2 regions of the Agromyces capsici genome follow, and region 1 is predicted to be linked to the other one. Evidence: predicted binding sites of a transcription regulator. Region 1 holds the regulator's gene; the other holds the start of a gene.
The links. The regulator HspR, encoded in region 1, represses chaperone genes until heat shock. The targets are predictions, from matches to a motif close to AAGTTGAGTCNNNNNGACTCAACTT.

Region 1 (8,726 bases):
GCCGGCGACCGACGCGGATGACGATCCATCCGGCGGTCGCGAGGTCGTTGAGCCGCTCCACGTCGCGATGGAACTGGGCGTCGTCCTCGCGGTGCTGCTCGCCGTCGTACTCGAGCAGCACGCGGTACTCCCGGAAGACGAGGTCGCCGTGCGTCGTCCGGCCGCCTTCGAGCTCGATGGGCGTGTTGAGTTCCGGCTCGGGGAAGCCCCCACGGAGCACGCGCAGCCGGAGCCGGGTCTCGCGCCGGGAGGCGGACCTGGCTCTGAGGTCTGCTCGTGCCGCTCGAAGCCGGATCGCCCCACGGCGCGAGCCGAATCGCGCGATCGCGGCGTCGATCTCGTCGAGCGTGGCGAGCGGCTTCGGCCATCCGACGACCCGGTCCCCGGCCGCCACGAGGTCGTCGTGCGGCAGGAGGGTCGCGAGTTGGCACCAGGCGTCGGCCGCGGCCACGACGGGAAGTCCACGCGTCCGGGCGACGCGGATGCCCTTACCCAGCCGATGGCCGACCACGCCCCGCATCCGGGGCTGACGCCGCGGCGCCGGCGCTGACACATGCAACGGCAGCGGAGTCTCGTCGGGGAGGGGCAGTCCCCAGAGTCGCGCCGCGGTCGCGTGACTGAACACGTGGCCGCGCGGCATCCTCTGCGCGTACGCCCCGCAGAGGTCGATGAGCGCGCTTGCGCCGGCCGGAGCGCGGACGCCGCGGAACGGCGCCGCGAGATCCCGCGCTCCCAGGCGCCCGCGCGTGACGCCGAGCTTCAGGGCGCGGGCGGTGCGGAAGGGGCGCCCGGCGAGTCGGGGCGGGAGGGGCGTGGCGCGCATGTGCGAGATCCTGCGCCGCCGTCTCGCGCGCTTTGCGCCATCCGTTCACCGAGGTGGACACTCGTGCCGCTCGCCCGATTGGGGAGGACCACTCACCCGGACCCGACTCGATTCGAGTTGCCAGTTGCGCCGAGTGCGCGGGTCGCGAACCCTGCAGAACTGGCAACTCGGGGGAGAAGGGGAAGAGGGGAAGGGAAGGAGCCGACCGCCCGCCCCGGTCGAGTTGCCAGTTGTGTTGAGTGCGCGCGCCCTGAACCCGGCGGAAGTGACAACTGGGAGAGGGAAGGGCGGAATAGGGCGGGCCGGCACGAGGTTGAGTCGAGGGGGCTCAAGTCTTGCGACGCCGACTTGACATCGATCGGATGGCGCTGCGAGACTTGAGCGGCCGGGACTCAAGTTCCGGCCGTCATGAACTTCGGCCGCGGGCGGGCACCGCCGGGCCGATCGCCGGGGGGCGACATCCGCGAACCCTCCTGGCAGAAGGAGAATCACACATGTCACGTGCAGTCGGTATCGACCTCGGCACCACCAACTCGGTCGTCAGCGTCCTCGAGGGCGGCGAGCCCGTCGTCATCGCGAACGCCGAGGGCTTCCGCACCACCCCGTCGGTGGTCGCATTCACCAAGGACGGCGAGGTGCTCGTCGGCGAGACCGCGAAGCGCCAGGCCGTGACGAACGTCGATCGCACCATCGCGTCGGTCAAGCGCCACATGGGCACCGACTGGAAGCGGGAGATCGACGGCAAGCAGTACACGGCGCAGGAGATCTCCGCCCGCATCCTGCAGAAGCTCAAGCGCGACGCCGAGCAGTACCTCGGCGACACCGTCACCGACGCGGTCGTCACCGTGCCGGCGTACTTCAACGACGCCGAGCGCCAGGCCACGAAGGAGGCCGGCGAGATCGCGGGCCTCAACGTGCTGCGCATCATCAACGAGCCCACCGCGGCCGCGCTCGCGTACGGCCTCGACAAGGGCAAGGAGGACGAGCTCATCCTCGTCTTCGACCTCGGCGGCGGCACGTTCGACGTCTCCCTCCTCGAGGTGGGCAAGGACGACGACTTCTCGACCATCCAGGTCCGTGCCACCGCGGGCGACAACCGCCTCGGCGGCGACGACTGGGACCAGCGGATCGTCGACCACCTCATCAAGCGCTTCAAGGACACCACGGGCGTCGACGTCTCGAAGGACAAGATCGCCCTCCAGCGCCTGAAGGAGGCCGCGGAGCAGGCCAAGAAGGAACTGTCGTCGAGCATGTCGACCAGCATCCAGCTGCCCTACCTCTCGCTCACCGAGTCGGGCCCGGCCAACCTCGACGAGACGCTCACGCGCGCGCAGTTCGAGAACATGACCTCCGACCTGCTCGACCGCACCAAGAAGCCCTTCGAGGACGTGATCCGCGAGGCCGGCATCAAGGTGTCCGACATCGCGCACGTCGTGCTCGTCGGCGGCTCGACCCGCATGCCCGCCGTCTCCGAGCTCGTGAAGCAGGAGACCGGCGGCAAGGAGCCCAACAAGGGCGTGAACCCCGACGAGGTCGTCGCCGTGGGCGCCGCCCTGCAGGCGGGCGTCCTCAAGGGCGAGCGCAAGGACGTGCTGCTCATCGACGTCACCCCCCTGAGCCTCGGCATCGAGACCAAGGGCGGCATCATGACGCGCCTCATCGAGCGCAACACCGCCATCCCGACCAAGCGCAGCGAGACCTTCACGACGGCCGACGACAACCAGCCGTCGGTCGCGATCCAGGTCTTCCAGGGCGAGCGCGAGTTCACGCGCGACAATAAGCCGCTCGGCACGTTCGAGCTGACCGGCATCGCCCCGGCCCCCCGCGGCATCCCGCAGATCGAGGTCACCTTCGACATCGACGCGAACGGCATCGTGCACGTGTCCGCCAAGGACAAGGGCACGGGTAAGGAGCAGTCGATGACGATCACCGGCGGCTCGTCGCTGCCGAAGGACGACATCGAGCGGATGGTGCGCGACGCCGAGGAGCACGCGGCCGAGGACAAGAAGCGCCGCGAGTCCGCCGAGACCCGCAACCAGGCCGAGCAGCTCGTCTACTCGATCGAGAAGCTGATCAAGGAGAACGAGGACAAGCTCCCCGCCGACGTCAAGTCCGACGTGCAGGGCGACGTCGACGCGCTGAAGACCGCGCTCGCCGGCGACGACGACGACGCGGTGAAGTCGGCGTTCGAGAAGCTCAACCAGTCGCAGGGCAAGCTCGGCGAGGCGATCTACGCGCAGGGCCAGCAGGCCGAGGCGGCCGCCTCCGGCGCCAACCCCGGCGAGGACGCGAACGCGTCGGGCGCCGAGGGCGCCGAGTCCGCCGATGAGGACGTGGTCGACGCCGAGGTCATCGACGACGAGGATGAGAAGAAGTAACGATGTCGGACGAGAACCAGAACCACGAGGAGCCGGTCATCCGCGATAAGCGGCGCATCGACCCCGAGACCGGCGAGGTTCGCAAGCCCGAGGGGGCGGGCGCCGAGTCCGCCCCCGAGGCGGCGCCCGAGGCGAGCCTTCGAGAGTCTCAGGGCGAGGCGGATGCCGCGGCATCCGCGTCGCCCGACGCCGACGAGGAGGTGCTCACCGTCGACGACATCCTGAACGCGGCCCAGGCCGAGGTCCAGGAGCCGAGCGACGAGCATCTCGCCGACCTCAAGCGGGTCACCGCCGAGTACGCGAACTACCGCAAGCGCACCGAGGCGAACCGCGAGGTCGAGCGCGAGCGCGCGGTCGGCGCCGCCGTGGCGGTGCTGCTGCCGGTGCTCGACGACCTCGACCGGGCCGAGAAGCACGGCGACCTCGAGGGCGACGCCCCGTTCGCGACGATCGCGGCGAAGCTCCGCGCGGCCGTCGAGAAGCTCGGGCTGGTGCCGTTCGGCGAGGTCGGCGAGCCGTTCGACCCGCAGCGGCACGAGGCGATCTTCCAGCAGCACTCCGACGAGGTCGACACCGACACCGTCGCCGACGTCGTCGAGACGGGCTACACGCTCGGCGGCACGCTGCTCCGCGCCGCGAAGGTCGTCGTCAAGACGCCCGCGTAGCGACATCCGCACCACCGGTGGTCTCGCCCGCCGAACCCGTGAGCAGAATTCAGGAGCGCGCGGGCGAGATCACCACCAGGGGGCACGAATCGCCGGGCCGACCGCAGTCCGGCCGCCGTGCACTCCTGAATTCAGAACCAGACGCGGATTCGGCACCAGATCCGGATTCGGCACCCGACGCGGCAGGATGAGAGGAAGGAGGCGCCGATGGCCAGCCAGGATTGGTTCGACAAGGACTTCTACGCGATCCTCGGCGTCTCCAAGGACGCGAGCGACGCCGACATCAAGAAGGCCTACCGCAAGCTCGCGCGCAAGTACCACCCCGACCAGAACCCGGGGGATGCGGCGTCCGAGGCGAAGTTCAAGGAGGTCAGCGAGGCGCACTCGGTGCTCTCCGACCCCGAGGAGCGCAAGGAGTACGACGCCGTGCGCGCCATGGGCGGCGGAGCACGGTTCACCGCGCCGGGTTCGGGCGGCGCCGGCGGCTTCGAGGACGTCTTCGGCGGCATGTTCGGCGGCCCGGGCGGCACGCGGTACACCTACCAGCAGGGCGGCGGGCAGTACGACGACCTGCTCGGCGGCCTCTTCGGCGGTGGCCGCTTCGGCCAGCCGACCGGCGGCTACCGCGGCTTCGGCGGCCCCACGAAGGGCCGCGACGTCACCGCGTCGACGACGCTCGACTTCATCACCGCGACCAAGGGCGACCGCATCACGCTGCAGACGTCCGAGGGGCGTGAGATCACCGTGAACGTGCCCGCCGGCGTCGCCGACGGGCAGAAGATCCGGCTGCGCGGCAAGGGCCACCCGTCGCCCGACGGCGGAGAGCCGGGCGACATCGTGCTCACCGTCAAGGTCCGCAAGCACCCCGTGTTCGAGCGCGACGGGCTCAACCTGCGCGTCAACGTGCCCGTCACGTTCGCCGAGGCGGCGCTCGGCGCCACCATCCAGGTGCCGACGCTCGGCGGCGAGCCCGTGAAGCTGCGCGTCGCACCCGGCACGCCGAGCGGCCGCGTGCTGCGCGTGAAGGGCCGCGGCGTGCAGTCGTCGAAGGGCACCGGCGACCTCCTCGCCGTCGTCCAGGTCGCGGTGCCGTCGCACCTGTCGAAGGAGGCCGAGGACAAGCTCCGCGAGTTCGCGTCGCAGCTGCCCGACGAGAACCCGCGCGACGACCTCCTCGCCAAGGCCCGGGGCGCGTGATGCAGGTCGACGGCGAGAGCCCGCTCTTCGTGATCTCGGTCGCGGCCGAGCTCGCCGGGATGCACCCTCAGACGCTCCGCCAGTACGACCGCATGGGCCTGGTCTCCCCGAAGCGCACCGCCGGCAAGTCGCGTCGCTATTCGATGCGGGATGTCGCGCAGCTCCGCGAGATCCAGCAGCTCTCCAGCGAGGGCGTGAGCCTAGAGGGCATCCGGCGCGTGCTGGGCCTCGAGAACGAGGTGACCGAGCTGCGCGCCCGCGTGCGCGAGCTCGAGCGCGCGCTCGCCGACGAGATGCTCAACCGCCCGGGCCGGCGTGTGTTCGCGGCCGGCAGCGAGGGCGAGGTCGTGTCGCTGCGTGCGGGCACGCGCGTTCGCCGCGAGAACGCCGTGGTCGTCTGGCGCCCGCTCGAGCGCAGCTGAGCCGACCTCTCCGCCGGGCGGCGGAGCCCGGCGGTGGCGCGCCGCCGCCTACATGGCCGCGATGGCGAGCCACGCCCCGGCCGTCGCGAGCACGCCGGCGGCGACGAGCGCGAGGCCGATCCTGAAATGCCGGTGCGACTGGTACTCCCTCGAGACGAGCACGATCACGCCCGCCGTCGAGAACGTCATGACGGTCGCCGCGGCCCAGAGCCACGCATCGAACGTCGGATCGGTGCCTGCGGCACCGTCGGCCGCCATCCGGAGCCCGCCGCAGACCACGGCGACGAGCACTCCGAAGATGAACAGCAGCCCAGCCCCGTCCCGGGCGCCGGCGCCGGGTGGGACCGGCTCGACATCAGGCGTCATGGCGGCAGGATGTCACGGCGCACGCTCCGCGTCGATGACTTTGGGCCCGTCCGGCATGGGCGCGCCGCCGCGACGCGAGCCGCGACATCCGCCCTCGCACCCCCAGTGTTGGGGGGAAGGCCCGCATCGCCGCCGCCGAGGGGCCTTCGGTCATTGTGCGCCATCCGGAGCGGTGCGACCATGAGGCATCCTCGCTCGTGCCCATGGACTCGGGAGGCCGTCATGGTCGTGACGAACGTGAGCGCGCCGCCCGACGCGGCGGCCATCGAGCACGTGGACGCCGTCGTCATCGGATCGGGGTTCGGCGGCTCGGTCGCCGCGTACCGCCTCGCCGAGGCCGGGCGCTCGGTCGTGCTCTTGGAGCGCGGTCGCGCCTACCCACCCGGAAGCTTCGCCCGCACCCCGACGGAGTTCGGCGAGAACTTCTGGTCGCCGCCCGACGACCTGTTCGGGCTGTTCGAGACCTGGAGCTTCCGCGGACTGGAGGGCGTGGTGTCGTCGGGCCTCGGCGGCGGTTCGCTGATCTACGCGAACGTGCTGCTGCGCAAGGATCCGGAGTGGTTCGTGCACGACTCGCCGCTGCCCGGCGGCGGCTACGAGAACTGGCCGATCAGCCGGGAGGACCTCGACCCCCACTACGACCGCGTCGAGGACATGCTCGACGCGACGCCGTTCCCGTATCGCGACACGCCCAAGACCGAGGCGTTCGAGCTCGTCGCGCGCGCGGCCGGGCACGACGTGCTGCGCCCGCCGCTGGCGGTGACCTTCGCCGACGCCGACGGGAAGGTCGGGCCGTTCCTGCCGATCGCGCCGAAGCCGTACGGCAACATCCACGGGCGCGCCCGGTTCACCTGCTCGCAGTGCGGCGGCTGCGACATCGGCTGCAACTACGGCGCGAAGAACTCGCTCGACCACACGTACGTGTCCGCGGCCGCGCACCACGGCGCCGACATCCGCACGCTGCACGAGGTGCAGGGCATGCGACCGGTCGACGGCGAATGGGAGGTGCGCTACCGCGCGCACCGCCCCGGCGAGGGTCCGCCGGTCGACGGCGTGATCCGGGCGCACCGCGTCGTGCTCGCCGCCGGCACGTTCGGCTCGACCTACCTGCTGCTGCGCAACCGCGCGGCACTGCGCCACCTCTCGCCGGCGCTGGGCACGCGCTTCTGCGGCAACGGCGACCTCATCGGCTTCCTGATGGGCGCGAAGGAGCAGATCGACAAGGTCGCGAAGGCCCGACGCATCGCGGGCAGCCGTGGACCGGTGATCACGAGCGCGATCCGCGTCGGCGACCGCGTCGACGGCGACGGCAGCACCGGGCGCGGGTACTACGTGCAGGAGGCCGGCTATCCAGGGTTCCTCAACTGGCTGCTCGAGACCGCGCAGCTGAGGTCGGTGGTCTCGCGGTCGACGCGGGTGGCGCTCACGATGCTCGCCAAGCGCCTGAGCCTCGCGGGCGAGTCGAACATCTCGGCCGACCTGGCGCACGTGCTCGGCCGCAGTGCGATCTCGACGAGTTCGCTCCCGGTGCTCGGCATGGGCCGCGACGTGCCCGACGGGCGGATGTACCTCGATCGGGGCCGCCTGGCGATCGACTGGACCACCGCGACCTCGCTCGAGTACTTCGGCGCGATGCGCAAGACGATGTCGGATTTCGCCGCGACGCTCGGTGCGAAGTACGTCGACAACCCGCTGTGGCTCGCCAAGCGCGTGATCACGGTGCACCCCCTCGGCGGCGCGCCGATGGGCCGCAACGAGTTCGAGGGCGTCGTCGACCCGTGGGGCGAGGTGTACGGGCACCCGGGCCTGTGGGTCGTCGACGGCTCGGCCATGCCCGGGCCGGTCGGCCCGAACCCGTCGCTCACGATCGCCGCGTTCGCCGACCGTGCGGCCGACCGCATGATCGACACCTGGCCGCACGTCGCGCGACGGCGTGCCGGTGGTCGAGGCGCACCGACGGTGCGTACCGAGACGGCAGCGCGTGCCGAGACCCCGGACTCGAAGGAGAAGCCCCGCATGGATGCCACGCCCGCCACGGCCGCCGGCACGCCCGCCGCCACGCCCGACGGCACGCCCGCCGCCACCCCCACCTCCGTCGCGTTCACCGAGCAGATGAAGGGCTTCTTCGTGCTCGGCGACGGCGACCCCCGCGCGGCGGCGAAGGATGCCAGGGTGCGAGACGAGCGCATGATGTTCGAGCTCACGATCATGGCGCCCGACGTCGACGCGTTCGTCGAGGGCGAGGCGCACGAGGGCGTCGCGACGGGGTACCTCGAGTCCGACGCGCTCGGCGGCCGGCAGCAGGTCGAGCGCGGATGGTTCAACCTCTTCGTCGCCTCGGGGCGCGACGACGAACGGCTCATGAAGTACCGGCTGTGGCTCACGACCGACGCCGGCGCCCCGATCACGTTCGTCGGGTTCAAGGAGGTCCGCGACGACCCCGGCTTCGACCTCTGGGAGGACACCACGACCCTGTTCGTGCAGGTGCTCGAGGGGCACGTGCCCCCGCCGGCCGACGTCGCGGCGACCGGCCTCCTCGACGCCGCCGACCCGTCGGTGCTCGGCGCGGGCGTCCTGCGCATCGCGCCGGTCGACTTCGCCGAGCAGCTCACGACGTTCAGGACCACGGGCCCGGATGGTGCGCAGGCGATCGCGCGGTTCGGGTCGCTGTTCCTCGGGCGCCTGTGGTCGACCTACGGGCGGCTCGCGAAGGAGGACGCATGAGCAGCGGCGACGCCGCGACATCCGCGGCCGGCGACGCCCGCCCCGACGCGCCGGACCGGCCCGAGCCGGTGCCCGCGCGCACGACCCGCGACGACCATCGCACCGAGCACATTCCGTTCCGGGCCCTCGACGGGCAGTGGCTCACGATGCT
Region 2 (8,726 bases), 1.2 Mb from region 1:
TGACGGGCGTTCGAGTCCGTGGCCGGCGTCGACGGGGACGTCGACTCCGACGTCGGAGATCCGGGGCCGCATCCGGTGAGCCCCACCATGACCGCGACGGTCAGGCCCAGGACCACGGGTCGACGTCGGTCAGGCCTCTGCACACACACGTCCTGCTTCATCGCCGTCCCCCGAATCGAGCACGCCCACAGACCACCGAACGTGAATGTATCTCATATTCGGCTCGCCTGTCGGCCCCGATACGGGGGCGGAATCGGGTGAGTCGCTCGTCGCGGGTGCAGACTGGCTCGTCGGCGTCGGCGTCGGCGTGACCTGGTGCGACCCTGCCCGTCGGTCAGCCGCCCGTCGTCGAGCACCTGCAGCAGCAGGTTGAACACGTCGGGGTGAGCCTTCTCGATCTCGTCGAACTCAGCGAGTTCGTCGACGGCCCCGCCCGAACCGTGCGGCGTCGAAGTCACGTCTCATCGGGTCGAGAGGGACTTCGCGTCGATGTAGTCGCAGATCGGTCGCACCGGTGAGCGCGGCCGCGGCCTCGCGCTCACCGCCGTGATCTTCGGCTGGATCGCCGTGGTGAGCCTGGCGCTCTTCGCGATGTTCTTCCTGATCTGGGGCGGGCTCAACATGTCGAGCACCGGCTGAGTCCCGCGCTCGGGCACACGTGGGGGTCAACCGGTGGGGCGCATGCCCCGTCGGTGCACGAGATGGCGGCGTCGACCCGTGTCGCGCTCACCCCGTCGGGTCGCGCCGAGCCTCGCGCCACCGCACGGCGATGAGCGTGCGGCTGTCGCATCCAAGGGCGACGAAGAGGTCGGCGACGTGCTTGCGCACGGTCCGCTCGGTGAGGCCGAGGCGCCCGCCGATCTGCCGGTTGGTGAGGCCCAGCTCGACGAGCGCCGCGACCTGGCGCTGGCGCGGGGTGAGGCGGTCGGGGTCGCGGTCGGGGTCGCGACCGAAGCCGACGCCTGCGGCCAGGACCTCCATCGCGACGATCGCGCGCCGGAACTCGAGACCCGCCGACAGCGTGGCGCGGAACCGCTCGAGCCGGTCGAGGTCGGCATCGGTGAAATCGCGGTCATCGCGCCAGGCGGAGAGCAGGAGGAACCGGTCGGGCGTCCGGAGCAGCGGCATCGCCGCCTGGTAGCGGCTGCCGCGCGGGTGCAGGAGCACCTCGTAGACCTCGGTGCGCTCGAACTGGCCCAGATCGACGACATCCGTGAGTCGCGACGCCGCCGCCGGCCCGCTGACGACATGGGCGAAGTAGGGGTGGGTGCCGATCAGACGCTGCCACTCGCCGTACTCGCGCTCGCTGATGGGGGCGCCGCCACGAAGTGCGACCTCGGCGCTGACCTGCTCGTCGAGTCGGAGGGACGACACGCTGAAGGTCGAGCCGCCGACGTGCGCATCCAGGACTGCGAGCGCATCGGCCATGACGTCGGCGCCTTCGGCGGCGGCTCGTGCGAGGGCGACCGTGTCGGCAGCGAATCGCTCGCTGGTCATATGTCTACGATCGGGTTCCGAGCGGCGGTGCGCTACCCCCGAATTGGGCTGAAAGTGGCTGAAGCGCCACCATGACGCATCCCGCCTGCGGCATTACCGTGCGCTCATGGGGACCATGGGGACTATGGGGACACGAACAGGATTGCTCGCCACGATCGGCTTCGTGCTGCTCGCGACCACGGCCTGCGCGCAGTCGGGCGCGGGCGAGGAGGCCGACCCGACGACCGACACGTCGGCTTCGCCATCCGCCGAGGCGACGGAGGGCGCGGATGCCGCCGGGCCGGCGACGGTCGGCGACACCTTCGAGTTCGCCGACGGCACGACGATCGGCATGCTCGCCGCGCCGTGGACCACCACCGACCGGGTGGACAGCGTGCTGTTCCACCAGCTCCCGGACAAGCCCGGCGTGCCAGTCGACGACGCCGTGTGGGCCGACATCATCGTCTACGTGCCCGATGCGGCATACGGTCCTGGCGCGACCGAGCCGGAGCCGGTGCCGGCCGATCCCGTTGCGTGGACGCTGTCGCATCCCGACCTGGAGATCCTCGACCAGCGGGAGATCACGGTCGATGGCGTGGCTGCGACGCAGATCGACGCCCGAGCGGTGAATGAGACGAAGTGGCTGGCCGTCGAGGGCACACCGTTCGGTTGGGGCGGCGCCGAACGCGTCGTGCTCATCCCGCTCGACGGCTCGTGGTTGGTCCTGCGTGGCAGCACCTTCGATCCGGATGTCTCGTTCGCCGAGGATCTCCCGCCGGGCGACGGCCTCAGCGAGCTGCTCGACTCGGTCGACATCGCCGACTGACGCCCTGACGACGACGGCCCGGCCTCCGGGGGAAGGCCGGGCCGTCGTGGCGGGTTCGGTGCCGCATCGGGGGTCATCCGGCGGGCTGAGTGCCCCGTTCGTGCACGGTTCCGGCCCCCATGACGACACGGAGCTCGGGTGGGGTCAGGCGGCGTCCGGCAGCGACACCGTGGCGTTCGGCACGGATGCCACGACGAACTCGCCGTCGGCGGCATCCACCCGCACCGCCTCGCCGTCGCCGAGCGCGCCGGTGACGAAGAGGTCGGCGATGCGGTCGTCGATCTCGCGCTGGATCAGGCGACGCAGCGGACGGGCACCGTACTCGGGCTCGTAGCCGCGCTCCGCGAGGAGCGCCACCGCGGCATCCGTCACCTCGAACGCGATCTCGCGAGCGGCCAGCCGGCGCTCGGTCGCGCCGAGCATCAGGCGCACGATCTGCGCGATCTCGTCAGACGAGAGCTTCTGGAACAGCACGATCTCGTCGATGCGGTTCAGGAACTCCGGCCGCATGGCCTCGCGCACCTTGCCCATCACTCGAGCACGCACGTCGTCCTGCGACGAGAACCCCGAGCCATCCGTCGACGCCACGAAGCCGAGCGCACCCGACCGCGACGCGAGGAACTCCGAGCCGAGGTTCGAGGTCATGATGATCACCGTGTTGCGGAAGTCGACCGTGCGACCCTGGCCGTCGGTCAGGCGACCGTCGTCGAGCACCTGCAGCAGCAGGTTGAACACGTCGGGGTGCGCCTTCTCGATCTCGTCGAACAGCACGATCGAGTACGGGTTGCGCCGCACCCGCTCGGTGAGCTGGCCGGCCTCGTCGTAGCCGACGTAGCCGGGAGGGGCGCCGACGAGCCGCGACACGGTGTGCCGCTCGCCGAACTCGCTCATGTCGAAGCGGATGATCGCGCCCTCGTCGTCGAACAGCGACGACGCGAGCGCCCGCGCCAGCTCGGTCTTGCCGACGCCGGTCGGTCCGAGGAACAGGAACGAGCCGACGGGCCGGCGCGCATCGCCCATGCCGGTGCGGTTGCGGCGCACCGAGCGGGCGACGGCGGTGACCGCGTCATCCTGCCCGATGACCCGGGCGTGCAACTCGCCCTCGAGGTTCGCGAGACGCTCGCGCTCGCCCTCGGTAACCCGATTCACCGGGATGCCGGTGGCCCGCGAGATCACGGCGGCGATCTGCGGCTCGTCGACCGTGTGCTGGTTGAGGAGGCCGTCCGCGGCCGTCTCGAAACCAGCCTGCGCAACCGTCCCCTGCGCCTTCGCCTTCTCCGTCGCCTCGTCGAGCCGCTCCTGCACCTTCGAGATCTCATCCCGAATCCGCGACGCCTCCTCATAGTGCTCAGCCCGCACGGCCGCGTTCTTGTCGGCCTCGAGCTCCGCCAGCCGCGAGATCAGCCCCGAGACATCCACCTTCACGCCCAGCTTGAGGCGCAGGCGCGCGCCGGCCTGGTCGATGAGGTCGATGGCCTTGTCGGGCAGCACGCGGTCGGTGAGGTACCGGGCGCTGAGCTCGACGGCGGCGCGGAGGGCGTCGTCGGTGTAGGTGACGCCGTGGTGCTCCTCGTACGCGGGGCGCAGGCCCTGCAGGATGAGCACGGAGTCCTCGATCGAGGGCTCCCCCACGCGAACCGGCTGGAACCGGCGCTCGAGCGCGGGGTCCTTCTCGATGGTGCGGTACTCCTTGAGCGTGGTCGCACCCACGAGGTGCAGCTCGCCGCGGGCGAGGCGGGGCTTCAGGATGTTGCCCGCGTCCATGCCGCCCTCACCGGCACCACCGGCGCCGACGACGGTGTGCACCTCGTCGATGAACACGATGAGCTCGCCCCGGTGCTCGGCGATCTCCTCCATGGTCTTGGTGAGGCGCTCCTCGAAGTCGCCGCGGTAGCGGGTGCCGGCGAGCATGCCGGGCAGGTCGAGCGCGACGACGCGCTTGCCGAGCAGCGCCTCGGGCACGTTCTCCTCGACGATCGCGCGGGCCAGGTCCTCGACGATCGCGGTCTTGCCGACGCCGGCCTCGCCGATCAGCACTGGGTTGTTCTTCGTGCGGCGGCTGAGGATCTCGATGGTCTGCTCGATCTCGTCGGCGCGGCCGATCACGGGGTCGAGCTCGCCGTTCATGGCGCGCTCGGTGAGGTCCATGGCGAACTTGTCGAGCATGGGGGTGGCGGATGCCGCGGCATCCGTCTGCTCGCCATAACCGTCGTTCGCGGTGTCGGTGCCCTCGCCCTGAGCGGATGCCACGTGCTCGCCGAGCCCGGCCGCGAGCGCGTCGGCGGTCACGCCGGCGCGTGCGAGCACCTGCCCGGCGGGGGCGTCCTGCCCCAGCACGAGCGCGAAGAAGAGGTGCTCGGGGTCGATGTACGTCGACCCGCTCGAGCGTGCGACCTGGTACGCGTGGAACAGCGCGCGGCTCGCGCTCGGGGTGATCATGGCCGAGTTGACGTCGGCGGTGTCGGATGCCGCGGGCAGCCGCGCCTCGGTCGCCGTGATGATGCGCTCGGGGCTCGCGCCGACGCGCGTGATCGCCTGCGCGACGGACTCGTCCTCGACGATGACGCGCAGGATGTGCAGTGCGTCGAGCTCGGTCTGCCCGCGCTCGAGCGCGAAGCGTCCGGCGCGCTGCAGGATGCTCTGGGTGCGCGAGGTCAGGAACCGGCTGAGGTCGATCGACCGCGCCTGCCTGGCCTGCTCACCCGCGAGATACCGGGCGAGGAACTCGTCGAACGAGCTCGCGCCGGCCTCGTTGAAGTCGTCTGGCACCTAGGTCCTCCTGGGAACTTGAGTTGGGTACGCTCAAGTTCAACGCATTGAAGGCGAGGGTATTCCTTCTGCGCAACGACGTCTGGGAACGATCGCAGCTCGGCGGCCGCCGTTGGAGATCGGGCGCAAGCTTTCGAAGGGCAGTCGCGGGGCGAGGGTCCTCGGCACCGGCCCGGAGCGCCTGCGCACGTCGACCGGTCAATTCCAAGAAGAGGCTGTTCAAACCGCAGGCTTGCCCTTCACCGCCATCCATGCAACCAACCGGACTTCGCCGAGCGAAACCGTAGGCAGCGGTCTGACCGGCGGAGGTGCCTGGATGCCTGCCGCGTCGAGTACCGTGCGCACCAACTCGATGCGCTCGCTCGCCGTGCGCCCCTCGTTGAGTGCACGTCGTACGCCACGCTCTACCTTCTTTGTCGGGACTGCACGCAGCCGCAGCAAGAGTTCCCGTTGATCTCCACCAAGAGCCCCGCCCTCGGCTCGCACAAGATCGAACGCGTCGCGGAATGACTTCGGGGCATCGGGTTGCAGGTTGTTCGGGTCGGTCAACTCTTGCCAGCGCGCGTGGATGCTTTCCTGAGCGACAGCCCACGCGTCATACGCGCGGTCATACACGAGGTCAGTCATCCAACGCGCGGTGTTCGGGCCCCCGGGATCGGCCGCGATGAGCGCACGCAGCGTGTCCGCGTTGGTAAGCGGCCCGTTGTCGCTCTCGATCGGCTCCCAGTTCTCGGTAACGGGAACGAGGCGGAACCACGGTTGTGGGTGGCCCGCGATCTTGACGCAGAAGACGTAGGCGTTCCCCGCAAGCCGCGATGCCTCATACCCGCTGCCGGACCCGTACGGCAGGTCCTTCGCATCGCGCGCCAGCACGGGATCCTGATCGAACGCGTTATAGAGGCGGCGGCGGTACTCCTCACCCGAGAGCGCAGCGGAGGATCCCCGGGTTTCGACCAGTTCCTCGATCTGCTCGACAATCTCGTCGGCGTCGGCGGCGTCGACAAGCAGGACCTCGCGACCTTTGCGTCCCGGAAGCACCTCCCCCGCTCCCACTGCCGCCTCTGCCTGTGCAAGCTTCCGTTTGAGCGTCCGCTCGAGTCCGAGCAGCGCATCGAGCCGGTCAGATGGAAAGAAGAGGCCAAGGTCGACCGCCTCGTGCTGGCTCCCGATTCGATCGACACGCCCGTGGCGCTGCACGATCCTCATCGGATTCCAAGGGAGGTCGTAGTTGATGATCTGCGCGGCCTGCTGGAGGTTCACACCTTCGGCGAGAACGTCCGTGGTGATGAGGATGTCGAACTGGTCCTCGTGTAGCGGCTCGCCCCCATCGTTCAGCGCCCCGGCGGTCCTGGGTGCGAACCCGGCGATTGTCGCAGCGCGGCCGCCTTGATCGACACCCCCGGTCTCGCCTCGCTTCTGGGTCGATGCGTAAGCGCCTAGGATCGGCGGGGCTATACGGGCGCGATAGTCGGCGAGCGGCGAGTCGCCGGGCACCTCGGCAATGATCTGCGAGAGGTACTCGTGGAGCGCGATGACCGTGTCGGAGTATGTAGAGAAGACGATCACCTTGCGGCGGTCGCCAGAGGACACGCCCCGCGGATCGACCGCACGCGCCTTGGCAGCGATTGCGGTGAGTTCTTCGGCAAGCTGCGCGGTCTTAGGTTCTCCGTCTGCGATGGTCGCGTCGGCCAAGTCGCGCAGCCGACCGAGCAGTGCCAGGTCGCTCTCAACATCGGCTCGGAGGTCATCCACGCGGTAGAACGATGCGGGCTGAGCCTGATCTCGTTCGTCCATGTCGAGGGCCCGCACGAACTCGTCGAGGTCGTCGGACTCGGCGGAGCCCCAGTCGCGAAGCGCCTCGCCGATGAGCACGTACCCCCCCATTAGCGCATCGAGGAATGCGCGGTGCGCGGCAATCAGGGTGTCCAGCGTCGCACGCAGGGCCTGCGGAGATGACTCCAGCCGCTTTAGGAGCGCAGACCGCAACAGGCCGGCGTTCGAGAGTTGGTATGCCTGGAGACCGTCTCCAAGAAGGTAGGCGCTCGTGACATACCGCGAGAGCAGCAGGCGGCCCGGGTCGTCGCTTCGCTCTTGATACAGCTTGTGCGGGTCATCAAGGTGCGGTTGGTCGAGCGCGTAAATCATCGCGTCCACAAGTGCGAGGTCCGAGTCATCTAGGTCGTAGTCGATCCGCCGCACCTTCGCTTGTGGGAAGCGGATGAGCATTGGGCGCCCGTCCGGCCCGATTATCTCCTCGTGGGGGTACAACTCCTTGACGAACTTTCGCGTGCGGCGAACCGCCACTTGATCCATGAGGTCGAAGAGGTGCTCAGGCGTGAGATTCTCGGGGTCGATCGCGCGTGCGGCCTGGATGTACTTCCGAATCGACGGGATTCCGATAGGCGCAAACCGCGCGTCATCACGAACGAAGTACCTGATGAGCGTTTCCAGATCGGTGAGTGAGTTGTTGACGGGTGTCGCCGTGAGTAGGAGCACTTTCTTCGGGTACTTGCCCCCAAGGATGACAAGGTCTACCGCCTCTGAGCGTGCCGTTCCTGCGTTGCGCAGGTTGTGGGCCTCGTCCACGACGATGAGCGAGTAATCCTCGGCCTGCTTGACGAACTGCGGGTCGTGACCGCTCGAGTCAGGATCGACCTTGTTGCGAATCTCCTCGTAGGACATGACGTCTACGCGGTAGCTGAAGCCATGTTTGCGGAGGAATGGAAGCCACATTGAGTTTCGCAACGCGGCAGGTGCCACGATGAGCACACGTTGACGGTTCTGCTCCGAGACTTGCTGAATCACCTCGGCAGCGAGAAAGGTCTTGCCGAGACCCACCTCGTCTGCAACGAGGACGCCGCCGAGCTCATCGAGCAGCCGCTCCATGCGAGCGACGCCATCTGCCTGGAATCGGGTAAGGCTGAAAGCCGTGCTCTTGGGCATGGCCTCTTCGTCGAAGTGCGCCCCGTACAGCTCCCATAGCATCCGAAGGAAAACCGACCACGGCGTGTGCGGTGCCCACTGCTGCTCGTAGTGTGCGGCGAGGTCATATGTCTCGCTCACGTCCCAGAGCTCATTGAACCAGTCCCGAACATTCTTGACGTAGTTCGGGTCGCCTGCGGGGTAGCCGAGGTTCAGCTCGGCGTTGCGCGAGAGCCCGGCGAGGGTCATGTTTGAGGAGCCCGCGAGCACGGCCGCGAGCATGGAGTCGTCGCTGATATACGCTTTGCCGTGTAGAAAGCCCTCGGTGTATCGGCGGACTTCGACGCGCGGTGTCCCACGATTGGACTCACTTCGCAGCCACTCGACCATGCGCTGCGCGTTTTGACTCGCGCGACGCGCGAAGCCCATCGTGTCGCGTTCAGCCTTCATCCACTCGCCGTGTGCTTTAAGCGCGGCCACCACCCGCTTCTCTGCTCCCTCGTCCGCGGCAGCAAGCGCCCGTACGATGTCCTCCTGCGGCTCCGCGCCTAGCAGTAGACGGACGTAAGGCACTTCGTTCAACTCGTCAGCGAGGAGCGCGAATCCCGACGGGTTGACGTACGCCGTGGCGATTGCCGCCGCGGGTGTGACCGCGAGCTTCTCACGGATGATTCGGTACATCTTGTTGATCTCGGACGCGACTGTCATCACCGGATTGTTCGTCGCGAACGCA

Region 2: the regulator HspR is predicted to act here: its motif matches at 5,087-5,111, upstream of AC3RKB_RS10060 (ATP-dependent Clp protease ATP-binding subunit).

Annotation. Positions count from the first base shown of each region.
Region 1 is NZ_JBYRET010000001.1:938,129-946,854, reverse strand. Features, by position in the region: gene AC3RKB_RS04660 (hypothetical protein) at 1-823, opposite strand, end outside; gene dnaK (molecular chaperone DnaK) at 1,318-3,201, shown strand; gene AC3RKB_RS04650 (nucleotide exchange factor GrpE) at 3,204-3,866, shown strand; gene AC3RKB_RS04645 (DnaJ C-terminal domain-containing protein) at 4,074-5,063, shown strand; gene AC3RKB_RS04640 (heat shock protein transcriptional repressor HspR) at 5,063-5,485, shown strand; gene AC3RKB_RS04635 (hypothetical protein) at 5,534-5,851, opposite strand; gene AC3RKB_RS04630 (GMC oxidoreductase) at 6,074-8,575, shown strand; gene AC3RKB_RS04625 (esterase) at 8,572-8,726, shown strand, end outside.
Region 2 is NZ_JBYRET010000001.1:2,128,815-2,137,540, reverse strand. Features, by position in the region: partial or broken gene AC3RKB_RS10075 (AAA family ATPase) at 315-404, opposite strand; gene AC3RKB_RS10070 (helix-turn-helix transcriptional regulator) at 727-1,497, opposite strand; gene AC3RKB_RS10065 (hypothetical protein) at 1,622-2,302, shown strand; gene AC3RKB_RS10060 (ATP-dependent Clp protease ATP-binding subunit) at 2,447-5,071, opposite strand; gene AC3RKB_RS10055 (SNF2-related protein) at 5,291-8,726, opposite strand, start outside.